One region of the Spirillospora sp. NPDC127506 genome, then DNA from elsewhere that is predicted to be linked to it. Evidence: riboswitches for the same ligand, from Rfam matches in the RefSeq annotation. Region 1 holds a riboswitch; the other holds the start of a gene.
The links. Region 1 has a riboswitch for cyclic di-AMP ahead of ABTW95_RS07670 (CHAP domain-containing protein). Riboswitches for the same ligand answer to the same signal wherever they lie in the genome.
Positions count from the first base shown of each region.

Region 1 (6,461 bases):
AGCCGCGCCGGTACGCCTTGTTGGTCGAGAGCGTGTCGTAGAGCAGGTCGGGGTTCTCGGCCAGGGACCCGTAGACGGCGCTGTTCCGGTAGAGCCACGGATACCAGGGGCGGATGCGCCCCTTCGCGCCCTCGGGGACGTCCAGGAAGATCCGGTCGCACAGCCCCGAGACCAGGTCGGCGCCGGTGCTCTCGGCGGCGGCGAGCAGGTTGAGGCAGGCGTGCCGGTCCAGCAGGTCGTCGCTGTCGAGGAACATCAGGTAGCGCCCGGCCGACGCCTCGATCCCGGTGTTGCGGGGACGGCCGCAGCCGCCGGAGTTGGCCGGCAGGTGCACGGCCCGGACCCGTCCCGGATGCGCGGCGGCGAGCCGGTCGGCGACCTCCCCCGTGCCGTCGGTGCTGGCGTCGTCCACGATCACGGTCTCCACGCCGCCGAGCGACTGCGCCAGCGACGAGGCGACCGCCCGGGGAAGCCGCCGGGCGTCGTTGTAGGCGATCACGACCACGCTGACATCCGGGCGCAGCCGCATGGGCATCCCTCCCGTTCCGCCGGGGACCGAGCCGGGCGCCGCGGGGCGCCGGCCGGACGCGCGTCCGCCAGGGATTCCTTTCCTGGAAAGCCTCAGTGAGGTCCAAGAGGGATCAAAGGCTGTCAACGCTTCGCATTACCCGACTTCACCGGAGACATGGGGGCAGACCGCCCGGAAAGCCCGAAGGCACCCGGCCGGGGAGCCGGGCGCCTTCGGGTGCGGGGAGGGTCAGGAGGCGTAGTCGGGGTAGCCGTAGCCCACGATCTGCGACTTGTCGCGGATCTTCTTCTCCACCTCGTTGTTGCTGTTGCCCTCGATGGTCTTGACCTTGCCGCCGCCGTTGTCCTTCACGACGAGGCCGACGTGGTCGATGTCACCGATGCCGCCCTTGGAGCCGTTCTGCCAGTCGAAGAACACGACGGCGCCCGGCTTGGGCTTGTGGCCCCAGCGGTCGGTCTTCTTGAACCAGCTGGCGTGCTGGACGGTGTAGGCGTCCCAGCCCATGTTCTTCACGCCGGTCTGGGCGCCGAGCCAGGAAACGAACATGTCGCACCACTGGGCGCCGTTGTAGGCCTTGACCGAGAAGCCGCCGTCGCGCTTGGCGGTGGCCTTGGCGTGCGGGGTCGAGACGTACCACTTGTGGAACTTGGTCTGACCGCCCTTGCCCTCGCTGATGCCGACCTGCTTCTGGGCCAGCTTGATGACCTCGGACGGCTTCACGTCGCGCGGCGGCACCTTGTAGCCGGCCTCGCGGGCCTCGGCCGCGCTCGTCTTCGCGGACGTCTGCGAGGCGGCGGCGCCCTTCGCGGCGGCGGCCTGGGCGGGCGCGTCGGCCGCGGCGCTGCCACCGGCGAGGGGGTTCAGCACGGCGAGCCCGACGGCGCCGGCGAGGACGGCCCCGACGGCGGCGCCGACGGCCTTGTCCTCGGACGAGAAGCGGTTGAGCGAAAGTCGATCGAAACGACCGGACATGCAGGGAATCTCCTTGTCTTCCATGGCGCCTACCGGGTTAGCTGACGGATTCGGGCATGGAAGCAGCCCTACGGCGCGGCTCTGGACGCGCCGATTCACCCCTGGAACGTTGGGTCCCCGGCTCCGTCCGGTCGTGGCGACCGGGACGGACTCGGCCTCGCACCGCGGACGCGGTGCTGACTATTCGGATTTGCCTCAGCGACTGGTCTCGGTGAGGGGGGCGCGCATCGTCGGGCGCGCATCGCGTGCGGGTGCCGCTCCGCGATCATCGGCCGCACTGGGCGCGGCCGGCGGCAACGCATGGGGCGCGCTGCGGGATTCGGATAGAAGGTAGCAACCTTCTCAAGAAAAGCAAACCAGGCACAAACCTCGGTTATGCCCGCTCAATGCCCTTCCAAGGATTCACCAACAGCGTCCGGCCCCGGGGTGTTCCCGATCTTTCCCCGACCGGCCCTCAGCCCTTTGCCCATGGGACTTACCGGCCGATGGGCAAAGGGTAAAGAACGCTCACCGGGCGAGGGCCGGCGCCCGGCGGACCGCCGCGCACCGGCCCTCGCCGCCGGTCACTATGAGTCGTACCTCACACGGGCGCCCCTCGCGGGCGGGCGCGTGGGGTCGGTCACTCGACGAGCAGGGCGAACAGGGTGGTGTCGTCCGCCGCCCGGTCGAACTCCATCCGCGCCAGCACCTCGTCCAGGGCCAGGTCCGGGCGCAGCGAGGAGTCCTGCAGGATCTCGGTGAGGCGGCCGATGCGCTCGTCCAGGTCCGCGTCCCTGCGCTCCACCAGGCCGTCGGTGTAGAGGAACAGCAGGTCCCCCGGGTGCAGGCGGGTGGTGATCGTCGTGTACTGCCAGGGCATCGCGCCGAGCATCGGGTCGCGGACCACCTCCAGCGGCGCCGCCCGGCCCTCCCGCACCAGGATCGGCGGCGGATGGCCCGCGCACGTCCACGCCAGCACCCGGCGGGACGGGTCGAAGTGCGCGACGATCGCCGTGCCCGTGGCGGGCGGGTCCATGGTGCCGACCAGCTCGTTCAGCCAGTCCACCAGCCGTCCCGCCGGCTCGCCCGTGCAGGCGAGGCCGAGCAGCCCGTTCCGGGTCCGCGCCATCGCCGCCGCCGCCGGGAGCCCGTGCCCGGCCGCGTCCCCGATGGCGAACAGCCCCCGGCCGTCCGGCAGCGCCCGGGTCGCGAACCAGTCCCCGCCGATGCGGGCGGTGCTCTCCGCCGCCAGGCTCCGGACCGCCATGCCGAGGCCCGGCAGCTGCTCCACCTCGTCCTCGTCCGGCAGGATCGCGCGGCGCAGCGTCACCGCCACCTTCCGCTCCTGCGCCGTCCGCGCCTGCTGCTTCAGCATCTGCCGGCGGGTCTCGGCGAGCGCCCGCTCCACGCCGCGCCGCCGGGTGATGTCCTGCGAGACGACATTGATCGAGATCGGCAGCCCGGAGTCGCCCAGCACCGGCTCGGCGAACAGCCACAGATGCCGCGGCGTCCCGTCCGGCCCGATCACCCGGTGCTCGGCCTCCACCGGCTCGCGGCGGGAGAACATCGTCTGGACGGCCTCCTCCACCAGCGGGAGGTCGTCGTCCGCCACGGCCTTCGGCAGGTCGTGCGGCATCGGCGGCACGTCGTCGGGGCCGAGGCCGTAGTTGGCGCGCATCTGCGGCGTCCAGTCCGCCTCGCCGGTGGCCAGGTCCCACTCGCCGAACCCGATCAGCGCCAGCCGCTCCACCCGCTCCAGCCGCCGCGCCACCCGGTCCTCGGCGAAGTGGTACCGCCACGTGACGCACACCCCGGTCGGCACCCGGACGCATCGCACGCTCATCCGGGACGACCTGGACAGGCCCCCCTGGGCGGTGGAGTACATGAACGAGGGGCGCTCCATCGGCGTCCCGGTCTCCAGCACCCTGGTGTACTCGTCGAAGAGCCCGCTGAGCGCGGCGCCCGGATCCGTGCGCAGCAGCCGCCGGCCGGTCAGCTCCTCCCGGCCCCGCCCGAACATGTCCCGCGTGGCGTCGTTGAGATCGGCGTAGAGGAAGTCGGCCACGGCCCCGTCGGGCCCCCTGACCGGCACCAGGTGGGCGCAGGAGTCGAGCGTCCCGTCCAGGAGCGCCCGCGCCACCGGATCGTCGCCCGCCTCGGCGAGGATCTCGGCGTCCCCGGAGGTGTCCTCGGCCGCCACCCGGCGCAGGACGTCCTCGGCGTCCGACAGGACGGCCTGGCGCTCGGCCGTGCCGCCCTCGGCCCGCGGCGCCCTCCGGTCCGCGACCACGGCCCCCACCGGCCCGCCGCCCCCGTCCTTGACCAGCACGGCCGCCGCCTCGGCGAGGTCGATGTCCAGATCGCGCGCGAGCCAGATCAGATGCTGCAGGGCCTCCCCCGGCGGGACGCCGAGCCGCCGGGCCAGCACGACCCGCGCCTCGGACAGCACCGCGCGGTCGTGCGCGGCGCCCCGCAGGTCCTCAAGGTCCGCAACGTGCACCCCGGGCTGGGTGCCCTCCGGTTCCGCCAACCCTGTGTCCCCCGTTCGGCGTCACTGCCCCTGGGAGAAAAAAGCTACATACGCCAGCGAAGGACTATTCGCCCATAGCCTGGTAAACAGTCCATATCTTTGCCCCGGTTTTCCGTTCCCGCCCGGACTCCACCGCTTCCGATGACCCACTCCGGACGGAACCCTTCCCGACCCTGTGACGCCCGTCACGCCGCCCGATAGACGTCCCTGGTCAGCGCCGTGATCCGCTTGGCCGCGGCCCGGAACGACGACCCCGCCGGCTGCAGCGTCAGCACCACGACGATCTTGTTCCCCACCACTCCCGTCGTGTGCAGCACTGGCCGCCCGAGCCCCAGATCGGGCCGCCACGCCGCGGGCCGCACCCCGCTCCCGCACGGCTCCGCCGGCACGTCCCCGAACCCCGACCACCCCTGCTTCACGGCCCACGGCCGCTTGATCGCCCGCGGGATCCCGAACGTCTGGTCGAACCCGTCCTTCCCGCACGGCGTCGACCGCCGCAACTGCGCGAGCACGAACTCCCGGTGCGCGCCCGGCGCCTTCTCCAGCAGGTACCGGTAGGTCTTCACCACGTCCCGCGCGCTCAGCGCCGTATACCCCCAGAACCCGGGCTTCTCCCTGGGCGGCGGCGCCGTCTCCTCCAGCCCGATCCGCCGCACCATCCGCTCGATGATCTTCCCCTGCCCGCCCCGCCGCCAGAACTCCGTCGCCGCCCGGTCGTCGCTCTCCCGGAGCATCGGCACCAGCAGCTCCCGGTCCGCCGCCGACACCCGATGCCGCTCCAGGTAGTCCAGCGCGATGAGGATCTTCACCACCGAGGCCGACCGGAACGTCCGCCGCGCCTCCCGCTCCAGCACCACCCGCCGCGCCTTGCGGTCGAACACCACATAGGAGGCCCGGACCCCCGCGGGCACCCGCACAACGGGCCGAGCCGACTCGGTCGCCTTCGGCGCCTCCGGCGTCTCCGACCCTTTCGCCGCCTCCGGCTCGCTCACCGGCCGCGCCCCTCCCCCGCACCCGGACACCACCCCGGCGCACACGACCCCGGCGAGCAAGCCCCGCAAAGACACCATCCGCCTTGCCTACCAGAGATCACCGCGCCCGTAACCCGGTACGCACGACCCCGCGGACTGCGCTACAGTAATCAGGCCCGCTCCGACGGGCACCGGGACGTGGCGCAGTTTGGCAGCGCACTTGACTGGGGGTCAAGGGGTCGTGGGTTCAAATCCCGCCGTCCCGACACAGAAACACCAGCTCAGAGGCCGTTTCCTCCACTCGGAGGACCGGCCTCTTGATCGTTTGTTAGCCGTTCGTTAGTGAACTCGGCCGCCCCTCACGGCACTCCCCCGGTTCACACGGGACCAGGAAGACCGGCATCCGCCCGCTCCGGCCCACCGGATGTTCACACGTCCCGCCGCCCCCCTGCCGCCCCTCGACGACCCGCGTCAACCGAGCCCCCGCGGACCAGCACAGGCCGCCCCAGCCGATCGACACCGCAAGGTCAACTCGCGGCGGCCGGGCCCCTCCACGAAACCGTTCGCCCGCCGCCACATCAACGTGACCGGCACCTACTCCTCAGGGATGAACGGAGGTAAGGGTTCAGCTGTTCTTGAAGGGGTTGAGGGTCTTGCCGGCGAGGTAGGCCAGGCGGTTGGGCAGGGGTTTCATGGCGGCGGCGGAGATCTTGTTGACGAGTCCGGGGACGCACACGGGCTTGCCCTTCTGGACGGCTTTCCAGCCTTCGGCCACGACGGCTTCGGGCTGCTGCCACAGGATGCCGGGCAGGTGGTTGGCTTTGTCGCGGGTGCCCATGACGTCGTGGAACTCGGTGTGGGTGAAGCCGGGACACAGGGCGGTGACGTGGATGCCGTGGGGTTTGAGCTCCATGTCGAGGGCTTGGGAGGTGTTGAGGACGTAGGACTTGATGCCGGTGTAGAGCAGGCTGGCTGCGGGCGGGGCGAACGCGGCGACGGAGGACAGGTTGACGATGCGGCCCCAGCGGCGCTCCTTCATGCCGGGGATGACGCGGTGGACGACTTCGGTCTGGGCGGTCACCATCAGCTGGATCTCTCCGGCGAGAGTGTCCCAGGGGGTGTCGGCGAACGCTGTCTTGCCCGACAGTCCGGCGTTGTTGATCAGCACGTCAATGTTCAGGCCCTGCTCGTCGGCGTATCGCAGGATCGCTGCGGGGGAGGCGGGGGCGGTGAGGTCGGCGGCGAAGACCTCACATCGGACCTTGTGCTGTTCGGTGAGCTGGGCGGCGAGTTCGTGGAGGCGGTCGGCGCGGCGGGCGACCAGCAGGAGTTGGTAGCCGCGGGCGGCCAGGTGGCGGGCGAACGCCGCGCCGATGCCTGCGGAGGCGCCGGTGATGAGCGCGGAGCGGGGGACGGTGGTCACGTCAGGGATCCTTCGGTCGGGCTGATGGTGAGGGGGCCGCTGCCGGGGAGCCGGGTG
Region 1 is NZ_JBEORG010000005.1:103,835-110,295, forward strand. Features, by position in the region: gene ABTW95_RS07665 (bifunctional glycosyltransferase/CDP-glycerol:glycerophosphate glycerophosphotransferase) at 1-529, opposite strand, end outside; gene ABTW95_RS07670 (CHAP domain-containing protein) at 758-1,501, opposite strand; cyclic di-AMP (ydaO/yuaA leader) riboswitch at 1,513-1,650, opposite strand; gene ABTW95_RS07675 (SpoIIE family protein phosphatase) at 2,121-3,980, opposite strand; gene ABTW95_RS07680 (serine hydrolase) at 4,196-5,002, opposite strand; tRNA gene ABTW95_RS07685 (tRNA-Pro) at 5,174-5,247, shown strand; gene ABTW95_RS07690 (SDR family NAD(P)-dependent oxidoreductase) at 5,607-6,404, opposite strand; gene ABTW95_RS07695 (saccharopine dehydrogenase family protein) at 6,401-6,461, opposite strand, start outside.

Region 2 (6,461 bases), on a different contig from region 1:
AGCGGGCCGTCCGGTGGCTGGAGGGCATGGCGTCGAAGGACGGCGGCTACGGCGCGTTCGACGCCGACAACACCCGCGAGCTGTGCACCAAGCTGCCGTTCTGCGACTTCGGCGCCGTCATCGACCCGCCGTCCGCGGACGTCACCGCGCACGTCGTCGAGGCGCTCGCCAAGGAGGGCCTCGCCGAGTCGACCGTGGTCAAGCGCGCCGTCGTCTGGCTGCTGAAGGCGCAGGAGGCGGACGGCTCGTGGTTCGGGCGCTGGGGCGCCAACCACGTGTACGGGACGGGCGGCGTGGTGCCCGCGCTCATCGCCGCCGGGGTCCGCCCGGAGAAGCCCGCGATCCGCCGCGCCGTGGCCTGGCTGGAGGAGCACCAGAACCCCGACGGCGGCTGGGGCGAGGACCTGCGCTCCTACGACGACCCCGCGTGGATCGGGCGCGGCGAGTCGACCGCGTCGCAGACGGCGTGGGCGCTGCTGGCGCTGCTGGCCGCCGGGGAGCGCTCCGCCGCGGTGGACGCCGGCGTGCGCTGGCTCGTGGAGAACCAGCGCCCGGACGGGAACTGGGACGAGGACCAGTTCACCGGCACCGGGTTCCCCGGCGACTTCTACATCAACTACCACCTCTACCGGCTGGTGTTCCCGATCAGCGCCCTGGGCCGCTACCTGAGGGGAGCCACATGAGCGGGCTCGTGGTTTGCGCGGCGCTCGGTGTCGAGGCCCGCGCCGTCGCCCGCGGCGGCCTGCGCGTCGTCCGCACCGGGATGGGGCCGGCGAAGGCGCGGGCCGCCGCCGCGGGCCTCCCGGAGCACGACGCGCTCGCCGTCGCCGGCTGCGGCGGCGCGCTGGACGAGCGGCTCCGCCCCGGCGACCTGTTCGTCGCCACCGAGGTGCGGGGCCCGTCCGGGACGGTGCCGTGCCGGACGGCGGAGGCGCTCGCCGGGCTGCTGGAGCGGACGACCGGCGCCACCGTCCACCGGGGGCCGCTGGTCACCGTGGACCACATCGTCTCCGGGGCGGAACGCGCCCGCCTCGCCGCCGGCGGGGCGATGGTCGCCGACATGGAGTCGGCGGAGCTGGCCGCCGCGGCGGGGGACCGGCCGTTCGCGGTGGTGCGCGCCATCGTCGACACGCCCGGCCGCCCGCTGGTCAGCCCCGCCACGCTCACCGGCGGGACGGCCGCGCTGCGCCGGCTGCGCACCGTCGGCCCGGCGCTGCGCGAGTGGGCGGCCGCCGCCGGCCCGCGCCGGCTGCTGCTCGCCGGGCCGCGCTCGTTCTGCGCCGGTGTGGAACGGGCCATCGAGATCGTGGAGCGCGCGCTCGACCTGCACGGCCCGCCCGTCTACGTGCGGAAGCAGATCGTCCACAACACCCATGTGGTGGACGACCTCGCCCGCCGCGGCGCCGTCTTCGTCGACGAGCTCGACGAGGTGCCGCCCGGCTCGGTGACGGTGTTCTCGGCGCACGGCGTCGCGCCCGCCGTCCGGGACGAGGCCGGGCGGCGCGGGCTGCGGGTCATCGACGCGACCTGCCCGCTCGTGTCCAAGGTGCACGCGGAGGCCCGGCGGTTCGCCGCCTCCGGTCACCTGGTCGCGCTGATCGGGCACGCCGGGCACGAGGAGGTCGAGGGCACCCTCGGCGAGGCGCCGTCCTCGACCGTCCTGGTCGAGACGCCGGACGACGTGGCGTCCCTGCCGGCCGGCCGGCCCGTCGCCTACCTCACCCAGACCACCCTCGCCGCCGACGAGGCGGGCGAGGTGGCGGCCGCCATCACCGGCCGGTTCCCGGACGCGGTCGGCCCGCACACCGACGACATCTGCTACGCCACCACCAATCGGCAGCGGGCCGTCGCCGGCGTCGCCCGCGACAGCGACCTCGTGCTCGTCGTCGGCTCGGCGAACTCGTCCAACTCCCGCCGCCTCGTCGAGGTGGCCGAGAGCCGGGGCACGCCCGCCGTCCTCGTCGACGGTCCCGCGGACGTCCCGCTCGGGCGGCTCAGGGGCGCCCGCGTCGTCGGCCTGACCGCGGGCGCGTCCGCCCCGCCGGCCGTGCTGGACGCGGTCGTCGACGTCCTGCGCGGGCTCGGGCCGGTCGAGATCAAGGAGCACACGGTCACGGTGGAGACGACCGAATTCACCTTGCCAAAGGAGGTCCGAACACAATGAGCATGCCGCTTCGCCAGAGCCTTCGCATCGGGACCTACATCCTCCGCAACAAGCTCCGCGGCCGGGAGAAGTTCCCCCTGATCGTCGAGCTGGAACCGCTGTTCGCGTGCAACCTCGCCTGCGCGGGATGCGGGAAGATCCAGCATCCGGCCGACGTCCTGAAAAGGCGCATGCCGGTCGAGCAGGCGGTCGCCGCCATCGAGGAGTGCGGCGCGCCGATGGTGTCCATCGCCGGCGGTGAACCGCTCATGCACCCGAAGATCCACGAGATCGTGGACGAGCTCGTGAAGCGCAAGAAGTTCGTCTTCCTGTGCACCAACGCGGTGCTCATTCCCCGCCACATCGACAAGTTCAAGCCGTCGCCGTACTTCGCGTGGGCGGTGCACATCGACGGGCTGCGGGAGCGGCACGACGAGTCCGTCTGCAAGGAGGGCGTCTTCGACGCCGCCGTCGCCGCCGTGAAGGAGTGCAAGCGGCGCGGGTTCCGGGTCACCACCAACACGACGATCTTCAACACGGACACGCCGCAGAGCGTCATCGACGTGATGAACTACCTGAACGACGACCTGCAGGTCGACGAGATGATGATCTCGCCGGGGTACGCCTACGACAAGGCGCCCGACCAGGAGCACTTCCTCGGCGTCCAGGAGACCCGCGAGCTGTTCAGCAAGGCGTTCGCCGACGGGAACCGCAAGCGCTGGCGGCTCAACCACTCGCCGCTCTTCCTGGACTTCCTGGAGGGCAAGGTCGACTTCCCCTGCACGGCGTGGGCGATCCCGTCCTACTCCCTCTTCGGCTGGCAGCGCCCCTGCTACCTGATGTCGGACGGCTACGCCCAGACCTACCAGGAACTCCTCGACGAGACCGACTGGGACGCCTACGGCCGGGGCCGGGACCCGCGCTGCGCCAACTGCATGGCGCACTGCGGCTACGAGCCGACCGCGGTCATGGCCACCGTCGGCTCCCTGAAGGAGTCCATCAGGGCGATACGCGACACCTGACCGGACCGCCCGGAGAGCGGGGGATCGGCCCCACTCTCCGGGCCGGGACGCTCGTCAGGCGTCCTTGAGCTTGACCGGCCGGTAGGCCTTGTACTCGCTGCCGGGGTCCAGGCCGTAGTCGCGCGTCCGGTGGTCGGTGCCGTACCGTCCCCGCTGCTCGTACGCCCAGTACTCCGTGTGCTCCTTGTCGGCCCACTTCTCGAAGATGACGACGTGCCGCGTGGTGTTGGTGCCCTGGGCGTCCATGACGAGGTCGCCCTTCTTGAGCTCCGACATCTTGATGCGCTCGGTGTACCGCGACGACGTCAGCCCGACCGTGTTCGGCCCCGGCTTCGGCAGCCGCAGGGCCATGGAGACGAATCCCGAGCAGTCCCTCCGGTAGCCGTCGCGGTAGCCGGTCTGGCTGTAGGGCACCCGGTCCGCGGAGTGCGGGTTCCACGTCTTGGCCCGCTCGATGACCCGCGACCGCTCGTCCTTCTCCCGTTCGACGGGCGCGGCCTTGCGCGGTTTCGGAACCGTGTGGACGGCGGCGACCGCGGCGCTGCCGTCGTCCGGTGCGTCCGCCGCGTGCACGGTCGTGGCCGCCACACCGAACACGGCGAGGCCGACCAGTGCGCCGTTGGCGCTGGGGCTCAGGCCGCGACGGCCCGAACGTTTGCTGTGCTTGCCTTTCAAAGGGGGGCTCCTTCTTCCATGAGCCGCCTACCGGGTTAGCTGACGGGTTCGGGCGTGGAAGTCGCCCTACGGCCATGGGAGAGGCCGATTCACCCCAGTGAGGGTGGGTCCCCGGCTCCGCGCGACGGCGGACTCGGCGGTTGCCGCTGCGATCCTGAGGGCACGTCGGCCCCGTGCACGGGACCCCTGTCCCATGCGGCGAAAGAGCGGCGCTGATGTTGTAAGGCCCTTCCGAGGCGACCGCCTCAGGGCCGCGCGACACGTGGATCGTGTCGCCCGTCCATCCGTGTGCCGGACGGGACAAGAACGCCTGGTGAGCGCCTTGCCGGGCGCCAAGCTAACGCAGATCGCCAAGCCAAGGCAAACTCCCGCAAAATCAAACCCCCAGCTCAACCCCCTGACGCACCTGTCCGCCAACGCCTCCAAGCCCCTCGCGGCGGGCGTTCCCGGCCGCTCCCGGCTCGGCTCCGTGATCTACGCCACGGCGGGGAGCCGGACCTGCGGGACATTCAGCGGATTCCAGAGGTGTCCAGCCTTTCGTTCATAGGGAGCGGCCTCCTGGTGGGCTGGTCAGGTCCCGCCGGCCGGGACCTGAACGCCCGGGCCGGTGCCGCGTTCGGCGGCGAGAAGGGCACCTCACCCACCGATGAATGGAGCAGCCGTGGCCCATGACGACGGCAGGCAGTACCAGACGGGTGGCCGGCCGGTCCACCCGCCCGGCCCCGGTGCGCCCGCGTCCCGGCCCGCCACCACCTACATGGGGTTCTACTTCTGGTACTGGTGCGGCGTGACCGTGCTCCTCCTCATGGGGAGCCTGTTCTTCCTCGCCCACGACCTGGTCGGCACCGGTCTGCTCGGGCTCCTGATCGCCGGGCTCTCCGCCCTCTACGCCCGCTACCTCTACCGGGGCGGCCGCTACCGGATGATGTTCATCATCTTCTGAGGGGGCGGCGCCGGGCTCAGCCCGTGCTCAGGCAGCCGTCGGTCGTGCCGCCGGACGGCACGAGCTGCGCGTCGCCCCAGACCGCGTCGTGCGACTTGTCCGGCGGCTCGGTGCCGTTCTCCGCCGCGATCAGGGCGGTTCGCAGGTTGAGCGTGGTGTAGGGGGAGATGTCCTCGTCGAAGACCGCGGGCTTGCGCGGGCCGGCGTTCCTCGTCGCCACGACCTTGTCGTCGCCCAGCAGGGTGAATTCGATGGTCACGTTGGGCGGATCCTCGTCCGGGACGCCCGCCAGCGCCTTGAAGCGCGAGTATTTCGCGGCGGTCGTCAGAGTGATGGTGGCGGGTCGGCCGATCACACTGAGCGCGACGTAGACGCTCCTGGCGCAGGGCCGGCCGGTGATGCGCGCGCCGCGGCGCCTGAACCAGCCGGTCTGGGGCTCGTGCAGCTGGCTGCTCGGCAGGTCGCGCAAAAAGACCGGCGCGCGCGCCGTGGCCGGAGCGCCGACCGCCTGCACCGGTTCGGACGGCTCGTAGAACCGTCCCCCGGGAACCTGCGTCGAGACGTGCGCCACGAGCAGGCCGTCGACGACGACGATGAGCACCGCCCCCAGGACGGCGGTCACCCCGCCCGTGTTGATGTTGAGGCGGGTTTTGCGCACGTTGGTGGTGTTGATGTCGCGGCCCGCCGCGTTGACCGTTGTCTGCACCGAGGGACGGCGCGCACCGCGCCCCACGATCGCCGCGATCAGCACCATGGCGCCGGCGAACCCGCCCCAGTACCAGTCGCCGCCCAGCACCCGTCCCGCCGCGCAGGCCCCCGCGCACGCGAGCACGATGAAAGCCGCCTTCGCCATCGTGCGGCGCGGCCCGCCGCTCTTCCGACCGCTCATCGGCGCGCCCCCGTTTCTCCTCGGCTCGCACGGCCGCCGTTCCCCAGGGTCCGATCGGCCGGTGATCTCCGCGCGCGTGCGCGTCCGCTCCGCCGTGCTCGGCCGAGCAGGGGTCAACCCTGCTCAAGACCGCCGCGGGCGGTCAACGCGGAAAGGAGCCGGCGTCGACCCCGCCTCCGCACTCGGGAGTGAGCCCTTCAGCTGGAATTCACCGCGAATGCGCAGGTCAGCGGGAAATGTGCACCGCCGCACCAATGAGAGAGGCCCTGGGCGGACGTTCTGGGAGAGCCGGAACGGCGTTGCACATTACTTGCCGGTATGGCGCACGTGCGCCATTGCGGCTCTACGAGCAGACCTTCGCGGCGACGGCGGCCTCGGCCTCCGTCAGGGAGCGGAGAACGGCCGGATCGAAGCCGCCCGTCGGAAAGCCGGTCGTGCCGACGGAATGGAACATCTTCTCCCGGCCTCTCTGATCGTGGGCGGCCCGGCCGGACGCGGCCTGGCGCGGCGAGATGACGAGGCCATCGGAGCCCGGGGCTCCCGGCGGTCCGGCGGACGCGGCGCGGCACGGTCAGAACTGGCCGCGGAACCTGGCGATGACGTCGCCGACCTTCGCGTCCGGCTCGCTGCTGCAGCTGTAGCGGATCGCGGGCGGGGCCAGCGGGCTGCCCGCGCCGGAGACGCCCTTCTCCCGGGCGATGTCGATGATCGCGTGCTGCTGGGTCTCGGAGTCCGCGTCGAGGAACTCCGCGCACGTCGAGTCGGCGGTGATGGCGTCGGAGGTCGCGG
Region 2 is NZ_JBEORG010000001.1:188,680-195,140, forward strand. Features, by position in the region: gene shc (squalene--hopene cyclase) at 1-683, shown strand, start outside; gene ispH (4-hydroxy-3-methylbut-2-enyl diphosphate reductase) at 680-2,164, shown strand; gene hpnH (adenosyl-hopene transferase HpnH) at 2,161-3,165, shown strand; gene ABTW95_RS00825 (NlpC/P60 family protein) at 3,220-3,840, opposite strand; cyclic di-AMP (ydaO/yuaA leader) riboswitch at 3,849-3,989, opposite strand; gene ABTW95_RS00830 (hypothetical protein) at 4,502-4,783, shown strand; gene ABTW95_RS00835 (NPCBM/NEW2 domain-containing protein) at 4,800-5,672, opposite strand; gene ABTW95_RS00840 (hypothetical protein) at 6,244-6,461, opposite strand, start outside.
Region 2: linked by a shared signal. The riboswitch ahead of ABTW95_RS00825 (NlpC/P60 family protein) and the one ahead of ABTW95_RS07670 (CHAP domain-containing protein) in region 1 are both predicted to bind cyclic di-AMP.